3 regions of the Bacillus mojavensis genome follow, and region 1 is predicted to be linked to each of the others. Evidence: riboswitches for the same ligand, from Rfam matches in the RefSeq annotation. Region 1 holds a riboswitch; each other region holds the start of a gene.
What was found. Region 1 has a riboswitch for thiamine pyrophosphate ahead of tenA (thiaminase II). Riboswitches for the same ligand answer to the same signal wherever they lie in the genome.

Region 2: linked by a shared signal. The riboswitch ahead of HC660_RS07295 (HMP/thiamine ABC transporter substrate-binding protein ThiU) and the one ahead of tenA (thiaminase II) in region 1 are both predicted to bind thiamine pyrophosphate.
Region 3: linked by a shared signal. The riboswitch ahead of HC660_RS08365 (acetylornithine deacetylase) and the one ahead of tenA (thiaminase II) in region 1 are both predicted to bind thiamine pyrophosphate.

What each region holds. Positions count from the first base shown of each region.
Region 1 covers NZ_CP051464.1:1,244,532-1,249,580, forward strand. Annotated here, with positions in the region: gene HC660_RS06395 (monovalent cation:proton antiporter family protein) at 1-1,407, shown strand, start outside; TPP riboswitch at 1,470-1,578, shown strand; gene tenA (thiaminase II) at 1,659-2,366, shown strand; gene tenI (thiazole tautomerase TenI) at 2,344-2,961, shown strand; gene thiO (glycine oxidase ThiO) at 2,945-4,054, shown strand; gene thiS (sulfur carrier protein ThiS) at 4,054-4,254, shown strand; gene thiG (thiazole synthase) at 4,251-5,021, shown strand; gene thiF (thiazole biosynthesis adenylyltransferase ThiF) at 5,018-5,049, shown strand, end outside.
Region 2 covers NZ_CP051464.1:1,399,734-1,404,782, reverse strand. Annotated here, with positions in the region: gene HC660_RS07310 (PepSY domain-containing protein) at 1-361, opposite strand, end outside; gene HC660_RS07305 (sensor histidine kinase) at 358-1,722, opposite strand; gene ykoG (two-component system response regulator YkoG) at 1,726-2,412, opposite strand; TPP riboswitch at 2,514-2,625, shown strand; gene HC660_RS07295 (HMP/thiamine ABC transporter substrate-binding protein ThiU) at 2,722-3,327, shown strand; gene HC660_RS07290 (ECF transporter S component) at 3,324-3,923, shown strand; gene HC660_RS07285 (ABC transporter ATP-binding protein) at 3,910-5,049, shown strand, end outside.
Region 3 covers NZ_CP051464.1:1,608,519-1,613,567, reverse strand. Annotated here, with positions in the region: gene pgeF (peptidoglycan editing factor PgeF) at 1-160, opposite strand, end outside; gene HC660_RS08370 (YlmC/YmxH family sporulation protein) at 318-563, opposite strand; gene HC660_RS08365 (acetylornithine deacetylase) at 647-1,927, opposite strand; TPP riboswitch at 2,017-2,119, opposite strand; gene HC660_RS08360 (ABC transporter ATP-binding protein) at 2,128-2,922, opposite strand; gene sigG (RNA polymerase sporulation sigma factor SigG) at 3,078-3,860, opposite strand; gene sigE (RNA polymerase sporulation sigma factor SigE) at 4,000-4,719, opposite strand; gene spoIIGA (sigma-E processing peptidase SpoIIGA) at 4,782-5,049, opposite strand, start outside.

The DNA.
Region 1 (5,049 bases):
GTTCCAACCTTAAAGGAAGAACGGATCATGGATTCAAACATCGGGCAGATTATCCTGCTTGTTGCCGTGATTGCTGACTTGGTCACTATGATTCTTCTTGCTGTATTTTCTTCTTTGTACGGGGAGGACAGCGGAAACATGTGGCTCTTAATGATCTTGTTTGCAGCGGGAGTAGTGCTCTACTTCTTCGGCCGGATCTTTAAACACCGTTCTTTTGTTCAGTCCATGTCTAAAGGGACGATCCAGATTGGCACCCGTGCTATTTTCACTTTAATTATCGTACTGGTGGCTCTGTCTGAATCACTGGGGGCAGAAAATATACTCGGCGCTTTCTTAGCGGGCGTGCTTGTTTCCCTGCTCTCGCCGAACAAGGAATTGGTTCAGCAGCTCGATTCCTTCGGCTATGGGTTCTTAATACCGATTTTCTTTGTGATGGTCGGCGTAAAATTGGATATTTGGACACTTTTTCAGGACCCGAAAATTTTAGTGATGATTCCGCTGCTGCTTATGGCACTGTTAGTAAGCAAGATTCTTCCTATCCTGTACTTGAAGAAATGGTATGATAACCGCACAATATTGGCGTCTGGTTTCCTGCTGACATCAACGCTTTCTCTTGTGATTGCCGCTGCGACAATCGGCCAGCAGCTTCATGTCATCAGTGCGAATATGTCAGGAGCGCTTACGCTGGTGGCGGTTATTGCAAGCATTTTTACGCCGGTCGGATTTAAAAAGCTGTACAAAAAACAGGAGCAGCCGGAGGAGAAAAAGAAGATCACATTTATCGGCGCTAATCAAATGACACTGCCTGTTACACTTGAATTGCCTGAGAGTGAGTATGAAGTGCGTGTCGTGCACGTTTATCAAGAAAACGCTGAGGAAAAGCTGTCAGACTCAGTATTTTCCGTTGAAACGCTTCCTGATTATGAGCATCAAACCCTTGAATCACTCGGTATATTTGATACAGATATCCTTGTAGTGGCGACAGGGGATGAAGACATGAATACGGACATCGCATTATACGCCAAAGAAAAGGGGACAGAAAGAGTCATCGCCAGCACCGGATCACCGAAGAACGAAGCGAAATTGAAGGAGCAGGGCATCGGCATCTTTTCCATCTTGCTGTCGACCAAAACACTGCTTCGCGCGCTGATAGAAGCGCCTGGCGTCATGAAACTGCTCACAAACCAGGAATCTTCGCTGTATCAAATTAATATGGAGAACAGCAAATACGACGGCGTGATTCTCCGTGAATTCCCTTTAACAGGCGATGTGATTTTTGTCAGGATTTTCAGAGGTGTGGACAGCATCGTTCCTCACGGCGATACAAGGCTGAAAATCGGAGACCGCTTAATTGTCACCGGATCACGCGGGTACGTAACGGATCTTAAGAAAACATTGGAAGGATAATATCTTGACCAAATAAGGATTCGTGTTAATATAGAGGTGCAGAACAATTCAATATGTATTCGTAAAACCACTAGGGGTGTCCTTTATAAGGGCTGAGATAAAAGTGTGACTTTTAGACCCTCATAACTTGAACAGGTTCAGACCTGCGTAGGGAAGTGGAGCGGTATTTGTGTTATATAACTATGCCAATTCCAAACCACTTTTCCTTGCGGGAAAGTGGTTTTTTTATTATCAGACAGGGGGAATGACGTGTGAAGTTTTCAGAAGAATGCCGCAGTGCAGCCGCAGAATGGTGGGAAGGCAGCTTTGTCCATCCATTTGTTCAGGGGATCGGTGACGGAACTCTTCCGATTGACCGTTTTAAATACTACGTGCTTCAGGATTCTTATTATTTAACGCATTTTGCGAAGGTGCAATCGTTCGGCGCCGCTTATGCGAAGGACCTTTACACAACGGGACGCATGGCCAGCCATGCTCAAGGTACATATGAAGCGGAAATGGCGCTTCATCGCGAGTTTACAGATCTTTTGGAAATTAGTGAGGAAGAACAGAAGGCATTTAAGCCATCTCCTACCGCTTACTCTTATACATCTCATATGTACCGTTCGGTCTTGAGCGGGAATTTTGCAGAAATCTTGGCAGCTCTTCTCCCGTGCTATTGGCTTTATTATGAGGTTGGTGAGAAATTGCTGACATGTGATCCGGGGCATCCGATCTATCAGAAGTGGATTGGTACCTACGGTGGTGACTGGTTCAGACAGCAGGTGGAAGAACAAATTAACCGTTTGGATGAGTTGGCGGAAAACAGCACCGAGGAAGTGCGTGCCAAGATGAAAGAGAATTTTGTTATTTCCAGCTATTATGAATATCAGTTCTGGGGAATGGCTTATCGAAAAGAAGGCTGGTCAGACAGCAGCGTAAAAGAGGTGGAAGGACTTGGAGCTGCACGCCATAACTGATGACCGCAAGCCGGTTGAAGATCTAGTGAGATCCATTATAGCCATTCAGGATGAGGTTGATTACATCCATATTCGCGAACGGTCTAAATCGGCGGCTGACATTTTGAAACTGCTGGAGCTTATTTCTGAAGGCGGTGTTGATAAGCAAAAGCTGGTGATGAATGGCCGGGTTGATATTGCACTTTTTTCAAATATTCATCGTGTTCAGCTGCCGAGCTGCAGCTTTTCGCCGAAACAAGTAAGAGCCAGATTTCCTCACCTGCACATTGGGCGATCAGTGCATTCACTGGAGGAAGCGCTTCAGGCAGAAAAGGATGATGCTGATTATGTTTTGTTCGGCCATGTGTTTGAAACGGATTGCAAACAAGGCCTTAAGGGCAGAGGCGTGTCTTTGCTTTCAGAAATCAAACAGAGGATCTCGATTCCGGTTATTTCAATTGGAGGGATGACACCTGCCAAATTAAGAGAAATGAAGCAAGCAGGTTCAGACGGTATTGCTGTCATGTCCGGAATTTTTTCTTCCGATGATCCTTTGGAAGCTGCCAGACGATATTCCCGCAAGCTAAAGGAGATTCAGTATGAAAAGGCATTATGATGCAGTTGTCATTGGAGGCGGAATTATTGGTTCCGCGATCGCTTATCAGTTGGCAAAAGAAAAGAAAAACACCGCATTGCTTGAAAGCGGAACAATAGGCGGCAGAACAACAAGCGCCGCGGCAGGGATGCTTGGCGCCCATGCCGAGTGCGAGGAACGGGATGCGTTTTTTGATTTCGCCATGCACAGTCAGCGTATGTACCGAGGTCTTGGAGAGGAGCTATTTGCATTATCCGGTATCGATATTAGAAGGCATGATGGCGGTATGTTTAAGCTTGCATTCTCCGAAGAAGACGTGTCACGCCTCAGACGGATGGACGATTTGGATTCTGTCAGCTGGCATACAAAAGAAGAAGTGCTGGAAAAAGAGCCGTATACGGCCAGTGAGATTTACGGGGCGAGCTTTATTCAGGATGATGTTCATGTTGAGCCTTATTTTGTATGCAAGGCATATGCTAAATCGGCTAAAGCGCTTGGTGCGGATATTTTTGAGCATGCTCCTGTTTTCGATGTGACACGTGGCGGTGAATCCATTTTGGTCAAAACAGCGTCCGGTGACATGCATGCGGATTATGTCGTGGTTGCCAGCGGGGTCTGGAGCGGGATGTTTTTTAAGCAGCTCGGGCTGAATCAGTCATTTTTTCCTGTAAAAGGAGAGTGCCTGTCTGTTTGGAATGATGACATTCCGCTGACAAAAACACTTTATCATGATCATTGCTATATCGTACCGAGAAAAAGCGGCAGACTGGTTGTCGGCGCGACGATGAAGCCTGGTGACTGGAGCGAGAAGGCTGATCTTGGCGGACTTCAGTCGGTTATGGAAAAAGCGAAAACGATGCTGCCGGCGATTCAGAATATGAAGGTTGATCGTTTTTGGGCGGGACTGCGTCCGGGGACAAAGGACGGAAAGCCATACATTGGCAAGCACCCTCAGGACAGCCGCATTTTATTTGCGGCGGGCCATTTCAGAAACGGGATTCTGCTTGCTCCTGCAACGGGTGCTTTAATTGGTGATCTCATTATGAATAAAGAGGTCAAGGCGGACTGGCTGCACGCCTTTCGAATTGATCGCAAGGAGGCGGTTCAGATATGATGCTTCAGCTGAACGGTAAACAAGTTGAATGGGATAGAGACACAGGTACGATTCAGGATCTGCTTGCGTCTTATCAGCTTGAACATAAAATCGTTGTCGTTGAAAGAAATAAAGAAATTATCGGCAAAGAACAATATCACGAGGTAGAGCTGTGTGATCGTGATGTCATCGAAATTGTCCATTTTGTAGGAGGCGGATGAGAATGTTAACAATTGGCGGGAAACAATTTCAATCAAGGCTGCTGTTGGGCACGGGAAAATATCCATCGTTTGATATTCAAAAGGAAGCGGTGGCTGTTTCAGAGTCTGATATTTTAACATTTGCTGTACGGAGAATGAATATCTTTGAAGCGTCTCAGCCTAATTTTCTGGAACAGCTTGATTTATCCAAATATACGCTTCTGCCAAATACAGCTGGCGCCAGTACGGCGGAAGAAGCAGTTCGAATTGCACGGCTCGCGAAAGCATCCGGGCTTTGTGACATGATTAAAGTCGAAGTCATCGGGTGCAGCCGTTCATTGCTGCCCGATCCTGTGGAAACGTTAAAAGCGTCTGAACAGCTTCTTGAAGAGGGATTTATTGTGCTGCCGTACACCTCGGATGATGTGGTGCTGGCGAGAAAGCTTGAAGAGCTTGGTGTTCATGCTATTATGCCGGGGGCTTCTCCGATTGGATCGGGACAGGGGATTTTAAATCCTCTGAATCTGTCATTTATCATTGAACAGGCCAAAGTGCCGGTCATCGTGGATGCCGGAATCGGATCGCCAAAAGATGCGGCATATGCAATGGAGCTGGGAGCGGACGGCGTACTGCTGAATACGGCCGTATCAGGTGCGAACGATCCGGTGAAAATGGCGCGCGCCATGAAGCTCGCAGTAGAAGCAGGGCGCCTATCTTATGAAGCAGGCCGCATTCCAGTCAAGTCATATGGAACGGCAAGCAGTCCGGGAGAAGGTCTTCCTGTATGACGGACAGGTACTCCAGACAGGAGCTGTT
Region 2 (5,049 bases), 160 kb from region 1:
GCGTGTGTTTTTTGACGGTGCCCGGCACCCGCACCAGAGCAAGCTGCTCAGCTTCTTTTTCTGTCATGTCAGCTGTGTTCGTCTCTTTCACTCTGTTCATTGACAATATGTCACCCGATTTAGCATCAGCTTTCAGAAAATAAATTCCTTTTGGATTTTCCAGAGTCATATCATAGGTTTTTTTATCATTGGATCGCGTCACTTTTGTGATGTCGCCTTCATAGGAGGCTTCTACTTTTTTTATGACTGCCTCCTTTGACAGCGCGTCCTCATGAGTCTGCTGAATGATAAGAACCGCGCAGATGACAATGGCTAAAACGGCTGCCGCCGCAGCAGCTCCTGTTTTCATACGTTTTGTCATAGCGCTCCCCCATTCTGTTCTCTAAATTGCATTGTGACATTTGTTCCCTGTCCCGGTTTGCTTTTTACAGACAGGTCAATGCCATGCTCATCGGCAATATGTTTCGCAATGGATAGACCTAAACCCGTTCCCCCTGTTTTGCGGTTACGCGCCTCATCCGCCCGGTAAAAACGTTCAAACAGGCGCGGGAGATGCTCCTCAGGTATGCCGATTCCTTCATCCCTTACAGACAAAAACGGCCGGCTGTTTTTGGTTCCTGCGGAAATCACAATGCCCTTGTCACTATACTTTATAGCATTATCAAGCAAAATCGTCAGCAGCTGCTTTATGCGTTCTTCATCTGCCGTTACGAACAAATGCTCTTTGCCCGCCTCGAGAAAAATGTCGCGTTTATAAACCGGCTGGAGTGTTTGTATGACGGCGCGCGACATTTCGATCAGGTCAACCGTTTTCAGATCAAGCTCCATTTCTTTATGGCTCTTGGCCAGGGTAAGCAGCTGATTGGTCAGTTTTTTCATATGGATCGCTTCCGAATGAATGGCTTCAATGGATTCCTCAAGCACTTCAGGCCTTCTTGCCCCCCAGCGTTTCATTAGATTGCTGTAGCTTTCAATAATGGTGAGCGGGGTTTTCAGCTCGTGTGAAGCGTCTTGGACGAATTGCTGCTGTTTGTCGTAGTGCTCTTTCAGCATGCTCGCCATCTCATTAAAAGTCAGCCCCATTTGATATAATTCGTCGTGCGACTGTCCTTCCAGAGAAATTGTTTTGAATGCTTTTTCTCTCTGGATGTCTTTCATCGTTGTCACCAATTGTCTGATTGGATTGATGATATGGCGGGCGAGTAAGCTGCCAGCAAAGAAGGAAGCGATACAGACCGCTGCGCTGGCCGCAATTAAAATAAATTTTAGCAGAAAAAGACTTTCGTCTGTATGCTCCAGCCTTTCCACGAGCTGAAGAGATACGACTTGTCCATCTGTCCAAATGACAGGGACAGCTGCTGCTGCAAACAGTTTGCCTGTATGCTTTGTCACGTCTGTCGTTTCTCCGCTGTGAAAAGTAAGAGGGAAGTCTTTATATGCTTTTTCCTTGGTGATGGTCATAACGGCTTTCTGATCCGCAGTCACTATCCGTACCATTCCGTTTGCCGGAAGATACGCCTGCAGCATATCCTGCAAAGCCACTCCTTGTGTTTCGGCGGTATGAAGAGCTTCGGCGATATTGTCTGTTTCATCAGCAAGACGGGCTGCATCCTTTGAGGTGAGTGCCGATGAAAAAATGAGATAGACCGCAGTATGGACCAACATTAATAAAATCAACAGCCAAATAGATGTATAAAGATGAATCTTAGTCTTCAGCTTCATCATTTACCCCTTAATGGTATAGCCGACTCCGCGCACGGTATGAATCAGCTGTTTTTCGTAAGGATAGTCCAATTTTTTTCTGATATACCTTATGTACACGTCGACGACATTTGTATCACCGATGTAATCAAACCCCCATACAGAGCTGAGAATTTGCTCCCTCGTCAGCACTTGTTGCGGATGCTTCAGCATATAGACAAGCAAATCAAATTCCCGGGGCGTTAATTCAACTTCTTTGTCTCCCCGTCTGACTTCACGTGTTTTTTCGTTTACTTGCAAATCGTCATATGTCAAAAATGTGCCGATATCCTCTGTTTTGCTTCCGGTTTGGCGAAGTGCCGCTCTGATTCTGGCAAGCAATTCTTCAATTTCAAACGGCTTGGTGACATAGTCATTCGCACCGATGTCCAGCCCTGTTACCTTATCTGGAATGCTGTCGCGGGCGGTTAATAAAATAACCGGTGTTCCTTGATCTGTTTTCCTCAGCCGGCGCAGCACTTCAAGCCCGCTCATCCCTGGCAGCATGACATCAAGCAGCAGCAGGGAATACGAACCTTCGGCGGCCGCGTCAAGCCCTTCAGTGCCATTATGTTTGATGGTCACGCTGTATCCTTCATATTCCAATTCAAGCTGAAGGACCCTGGCGATTTTTTCTTCATCTTCCACAATTAATATGTGCCCTTTTTCCAAATCCGATCATCCTCTCATGTTCCTATATGAAAAAAATGATTTCATTGTTTACAAAATGATTCTTATCATCTATTATGATGTCAAAATAAAAAATTGTATACGGAAAGCACTAGGGGTGCTGTTATGGCTGAGATAAAGCGCGAAAAAACACGCTTTGATCCCTTATGACCCGATCTGGATAATACCAGCGTGGGGAAGTGCAGGTTGACCGAAAGGTGTATTTTTTCGTGCGCTTACTCGATCTATGACTGCATATTCCCTAAGGATATGCAGTTTTTTATTTTACCAAAAAAACAGGAGGTCAGAGAAATGGACAACTTATGCGGTACAAGCAGAATCGCCGGTTTTCGGTTCTCTTTATACCCAATGACGGATGATTTTATCAGTGTGATTAAGTCTGCGCTGAAAAAAACCGATACGTCAAAGGTTTGGACAAAAACCGATCATATCAGCACAGTTTTGCGCGGATCGATCGAGCATGTATTCGACGCCGCCAAAGCCATCTACCTTTATGCAGCAAATAGCGAAAAACACATCGTTATGAACGGGACGTTTTCCATCGGCTGCCCCGGCGATACACAAGGAGATACATTTCTGACAGCAGATGAAAAGCGTGTCAACGAAGAATTTGTCCATACCCTGAAAGCAGAGGCTCCATGCCAATTTGCACTTTATCCGATGAATGAGCCGGATTATATGGACATCATCATGAAAGCTGTTGAAATCGCTAAGGCTGACGGCACCTTTGTTCAGGGTGTTCATTACGCAAGTGAGCTAGACGGAGATGCACACGACGTGTTCCGAACGCTGGAAGCCGCTTTCCGCATGGCAAATCAGCAAACAACACACGTCACAATGACCGTGAACTTCTCGGCAAACAGTCCATCAAGAAAACAGAAAGCAGGGATAAAATGAAAAGCTGGAAAGTAAAAGAAATTGTCATCATGTCCGTAATCAGTATTGTTTTTGCCATTGTTTATTTAGTATTCACTCATTTTGGAAACGTACTTGCAGGGATGTTCGGGCCCATCGCTTATGAACCTATTTACGGCATTTGGTTTATCGTGTCGGTGATTGCCGCGTACATCATTCGCAAACCGGGGGCTGCCCTTGTATCTGAAGTCATCGCAGCTCTCGTTGAATGTTTGCTGGGAAATCCTTCAGGCCCGATGGTTATCGTGATCGGCGTTGTTCAAGGTCTCGGAGCAGAAGCAGTATTTCTTGCGACACGCTGGAAAGCATATTCCCTTCCTGTGCTGCTTCTGGCGGGTATGGGGTCTTCGGTGGCCAGCTTTATTTATGATCTCTTTGTTTCCGGTTATGCGGCGTATTCACCGGGATACCTGCTCATTATGCTTGTGATCCGTCTCGTTTCAGGTGCGGTTCTAGCCGGACTTCTTGGAAAAGCTGTCAGCGATTCTCTCGCATATACGGGCGTCTTAAACGGAATGGCGCTGGGAAAGGAACTGAAAAAGAAACGGAAACGGGTATCTAATCATGCAAGCCTATAATACGTTACTTTCGGTTGACCGGCTTCGTTTTTCATATGAAGAAAACGAGAAACCGATTTTTCAAGAGATAACGTTTGAGCTCCTAAAAGGAGAATGCGCTTTATTGTTAGGGCCGAGCGGGTGCGGAAAAAGCTCGCTTGCCCTCTGTTTAAACGGACTTTACCCCGAAGCTTGTGACGGGGTGCTGTCCGGGCATGTATTCTTATTTCAAAAACCGATCACTGATGATGAAACCTCTGAAACGATCGCTCAGCATGTCGGAGTCGTCTTTCAGGACCCTGATCAGCAGTTTTGTATGCTGACAGTGGAGGACGAAATCGCCTTCGGATTGGAAAATTTGCAAGTTCCTCAAGAAGAAATGGCAAAGAAAATTGATGCGGTTCTGGATAAATTACACATCTCTCATTTAAAGAAAAGCACAATTTCTACTCTGTCAGGGGGACTGAAGCAAAAAGTCGCGCTCGCCTGTATTTTGGCGATGGAGCCTGAGCTCATTATTCTGGATGAACCGACTTCCCTTTTAGATCCTTATTCAGCGCGGGAATTCGTTCAAATGATCAAAGAGCTTCAGCAGGAAAAAGGCTTCGGCCTTCTCGTCATCGAACATCAGCTTGATGAGTGGGCGCCTTGGGTTGAAAGAACAATTGTACTGGATGGAGCAGGCAAGAAAGCCTTAGACGGGCCGACTACGGATATGTTTCAGCATCACTCAAACATGTTAAGAACAATGGGAATCACTGTGCCAAAAATTTGTGACTTACAAGAAAATGTGATTATACCGTTTACATTGTCAAAGGAAACGCTGTTCAAGGAACCCTTCCCTGCTGGGCATACTGAAGAAGCTGTGGTTCTTTCTGCTGAACATGCAGTGCAGGTCAAGAACTTATCGTTTTCAAGAGGACAGCAGACCATTTTCAAAGACATCAGTTTTTCATTGCGTGCAGGCTCTTTGACGGCACTTGTCGGGCCAAACGGCACAGGAAAATCTACCCTGTTATCTGTTCTCGCCCGTTTGCTCAAAGCGAATAGCGGCAAGATTCTTCTGCATGATAAGCCGCTGGAGTCTTACAAAGAAAAAGAGCTTCGTAAACAATTGGGGTTTGTTTTCCAAAATCCAGAACACCAG
Region 3 (5,049 bases), 360 kb from region 1:
GCAATCCTGTATTTAACGACTCAAAAGGTTTTTGACTGACACCGCCGTTTTTCGTAGTAAATCCGGCAATGATTTCTGCATGATTTTGATTCGTTTGTTTCCAGTCTTGTATCATGAGTGTCGAGGGGGTGGTGAGACTGAATGGGTGATATGTATTCATGATGATCCAACCTTTCGACAAACATTTATAAGGCGTAATTTCCCACTTATTTTACCACATCTTTCTGCATTCGTTTAGCGCCGATTTGCATATTTCATAAATGAAATGTGCCGGAAGAGTTCAGACTTCCGGCATTTGACAATCAGCGGCAAAAAAGCTAAGCATGGGATTCACTTAATCGGACTAAAATGACATCTTCACCGATTTTAACTATATTTCGCCAAGGAATGACCATTTCCTCTTCCTTTCCAAAAAAACCGAGAACTTTTCCATTTCCCCCTAGTATAATCGCCTGAATTTTTCCTGTAGTGACATTGATATCAATATCTCCGATGCTCCCCAATTTTTTTCCGTTAGAGACATTGACGACGTCTTTCACCTGAAATTCTGAAATGCTGATCATCCCATCACGTCCTTTTTTTGGTCCTTTTTTCTAGTATATGAACGGGCGGGCTGAACCTTGTCAGCAAGGAGAAATTTTCATGATCATTGTTCTTTTTTACGGCTGCACCATCTAAGGATGAATGTGAGCATGATTTTCGTATAATCTACGAGCTGCTCAATCGATACCTCCTCATTAACGGAATGAGCATTATATAAATTGCCAGGTCCGTAGATCACGCTTGGGATACCGGCATTATAAAGCCATCCGCCATCGGTTACGGTCTGAGAGACGTCAACGACCGGGCGTTCGCGTTTGATTTCCTCGTGTGACGCTGTAAGGGCTAAAACGCCAGGATGAGCCGGATCAACTTCCAAGGCCGGAAAAATTTCTCCTCTATCCTCAATCATTGAAGAGCCTCCCCATTTAAAGACAGGACGGTTTTCCCTCAGCCAAATATCACTATCACTCAGCCGGTTGATGTAATCTTCTATTTCCGCTGCCACTTGTTCATGCGTTTCATTCGGGTAAAAATGGACTGTGATCCACAGCCGGCACTCATCCGCTATAAAGGCCGCATGTCTGCCTCCTTCTATAACAGCGGGATTAATTGTGTTTGTACCGGGTGCAAAGCCGGGATAACGTTTCATAATGGCCCAATGGCGCTCAAGCTCACCGAGTCCAGAAATGATTTTTGCCATTTTTTCGATCGCGCTCGCCCCGAATGTTCCTCCGCCAGCGTGGATCATATTGCGTCTTGTTCCATCGTGAAACGTTTGACTGCTTTTGATTTCGATCCAGCCTGTAATCACTCCGCCTTGACCTTGAATATGCATATCGCTCGTATCCGCCACAACTGCAAAGTCTGCGTGATAGCCCTTTTTGCAGCATTCAAGCGTGCCGGCCTCTCCGACCTCCTCCCCGATGACCGATTGCAGAATCAAATCGCCCGGGAGCTCAATGCCTGCTTCACGAATCAGCTTTACAGCAAACAGCACACAGGCCATTCCGCCTTTCATATCTGAGGCGCCCCGGCCGATTAAGAAACCGTTTTTCTCAATAGGACAAAACGGCTCATGCACCCATTCCTCGTCCTCTCTTACCTCTGCCACATCGACATGCCCATTGATGATTAAACTTTGATAGGCTGCTGTATTTGTTCCCTTTAAAACACCCACAACATTGGGATCTCCAGGATAAACGTCCCATTTGTCGATGAAAAATCCCCGTTCACGCAAAAACTGCGCAATCCATGTTTGGATGCTGTCTGTATTTCTCGCAGGCGGCGCCGGTGTTTTAAAAGAAATCAGCGTTTTCGCAAGCCCAATGAGCTCGTCCTTTTGTTCTTCCGCTTTTTTTAGTAAAGATTCTACTTGATCAATCATGTTATCCGCTCCTATTTTTAATAGAAAAAAGCCGTTTCATATTCATGAAACGGCTTAATAAAGAAAGCAGAGTGCAAGCTGCTGCATTCTCCGCTTTTTCACCGCTTCCCTCCGCTGGTATGATCCAGATCAGGTCAATAAGGGTTGAGACAAGCGTCTCTCTCAGCTTCTAAAGCACCCCTAGGATGAATCGTATGTCGTTATGCATTTGTTACCGTCTCAGCTCTTGTTAAAAACGGACGATCCTGATTCCATAATACACGGATCGGCGTATCAAAAAAAGAAGAAAGTGATTCGTCTGTCAGCATGTCTTTCATTTGTCCTGATCTAAAGACTTCTCCCTTTTTTAACAAGAGGGCTTTATCAAAAATCGGCAAAATTTCTTCCGCATGATGCGTAACATAAAGAATAGACGGCGCATTTTCCCTGCTTGCAATATGTGTAATCGTATCTAACAGTTTTTCCCGGGCAATAAAATCAAGTCCTGTAACTGGTTCGTCCAGTATAAGCAGCTCCGGATCAGCCATTAGCGCTCTTGCAATTAAAGCTCTTTGTTTCTCTCCTTGAGAAAGAGTTTCATAGCGGCGGTCAGCATAATCGATGGCTCCTAAGTCCTCGAGCAGGGCAATCGCTTTTTCTCTGATATCCGCACTTGGAGTTTCATACAAGCCAATTGAAGCATATGCCCCGCTCAGAGCAATTTCAAAAGCTGAATCTGCCGGATACAATTTTTGCTGAAGACCCGCTGAGACAAGGCCGATTTTTCGCCTGAGTTTATCTCCCAGCTCCGTTTTTCCGAATACATGACCAAGCACCTGCATCTCGCCTGTTGTCGGAAAATAGTAAGAGCATAGCATATTTAACAGCGCGGTCTTCCCTGCTCCGTTTAATCCGTAAAGCACCCAGTTCTCCTTTTCTTCTACTTTCCAATGAATATCCTTTAGTATCCATTTTCCATTCCGTCTTAGTGAGACATTGTCAAGCTGCAAAATCATTGTGGTCCTCCTCTTTCCAAATCAAAGAATTGTTTTAATTTTCACAAAACTTTGTACGGACTAGGATACCTTACTTTTTCGAAAACGTAAACCGCTCGTTCTAAATAGAAAAGCCTTTAAAACAATTTCTGTTTTAAAGGCTTTCCGCGTCCATGCTATTGATGAATATTCTTATTCATTTGTTTGATTGCTGCCTTTTCCAGTCTGGACACCTGTGCTTGAGAAATCCCGATTTCTTCGGCTACTTCCATTTGCGTTTTTCCTTGGAAGAACCGTTTTCTTAAAATCATTTTTTCCCTCTCGTTCAGCCTTCTCATGCCCTCTTTCAAAGCCAGCTCTTCAATCCATTGTGTATCTTTGTTGCGTTCATCACTGATTTGATCCATGACATAAATCGGATCTCCGCCGTCATTGTAGATCGGTTCAAAAAGAGATACCGGATCTTGAATGGCGTCGAGTGCAAACACGATTTCTTCGTGCGGTACTTCAAGAACTTTGGCGATATCCTCTGCCGTCGGCTCCTTGCTTGTCTCACTGATTAACCGTTCTCTTACCTGGAGTGCCTTATATGCGATATCCCTGAGTGATCTCGAGACTCGTATCGGGTTATTATCGCGCAAATACCTGCGGATCTCTCCGATAATCATAGGTACAGCGTATGTTGAAAACTTAACATTGTGGCTTAGATCAAAATTATCAATGGATTTCATTAGTCCGATGCAGCCGACTTGAAATAAGTCATCAACATACTCCCCTCTGTTATTAAATCTTTGAATGACACTTAAGACAAGACGCAAGTTCCCGTTTACAAGCTTTTCTCTGGCTGAATCATCACCTTCGTCCTGCAATTGCCTAAACAGCTTTCTCATCTCTTCATTCTTGAGTACGGGTAATTTGGACGTATCCACCCCGCAGATTTCGACTTTATTTCTCGACACTTTTTTCCCTCCCTACAGGAGCTGCTGTACAACGTTAAGTATCTCCTCGGGTGGGAAAAATATGCACTGTACTCAGACCGAAAAATAGTCATAATTGGGAAATCCTTGTAGAATCAAGGGATTAACCCGCAAAAATTTTTTACACCATTTTGTTGAATTCTTTTCGCAATCTTTTAATGATTCGTTTTTCCAGACGGGAAATATAGGATTGAGAAATCCCCATCATATCCGCAACATCCTTTTGGGTTTTTTCCTCTTCGCCGACAAGCCCGAAACGAAGTTCCATGATTTGTTTCTCCCTCTCATTTAACTGTTCGAGCGCTTTTTTTAGAAGCTTTTTATCCACGTTTGCTTCAATGTCCTTTGTAATGATATCATCATCCGTGCCCAGCACATCAGAAAGCAGAAGCTCATTGCCGTCCCAATCAATATTAAGCGGTTCATCGAAAGATACTTCTGAACGGATTTTGTTGTTTCTCCTTAAATACATCAGGATTTCATTCTCGATACAGCGAGAGGCATATGTAGCCAGTTTGATTTTCTTTTCCGGATTGAAGGTATTCACAGCCTTGATTAATCCAATGGTGCCGATGCTGATTAAATCTTCAATATTAATTCCCGTGTTTTCAAATTTCCGGGCGATATAGACGACCAGCCGCAGGTTGCGTTCGATCAAAATAGCGCGGGCCGCCTGGTCACCGCTTGGGAGCTTCATTAATAGAACCTGCTCCTCGTCTTTTGATAATGGCGGCGGCAAAGCTTCACTTCCGCCTATGTAATACACTTCATCGCTTTTCAAGCCCAGTTTCATCAGCAGCTTATACCAGAGGTGCGTCAACCGCAATTTAAGTTTTTTCATCTTCCTCTCCCTTCTAAATGTCACGCCTTATGAGTATGATAAGTAACGGACATTTGCGAACATTAGGATACGTGCTTAATGGCTTTTCCTGACAGCATTTTCGGATGAATAATCGCGTCAAAATCTCCATCTGCCGACAGCTTTGACGTACTGATGCCAATTAAGCATTTATCCGCGGAAATCATTTCATCTTTTGTCATAATCGTTACATGATCCGGTTTGATACATAATAAGAATTGATGCTGCTGGCCTACTCCCCGGTATGGGATCAGCCTCATTTTATCTAAAAAACGAAACGAATCATCAAGCTGTTCAATCGCTTCCATCGGG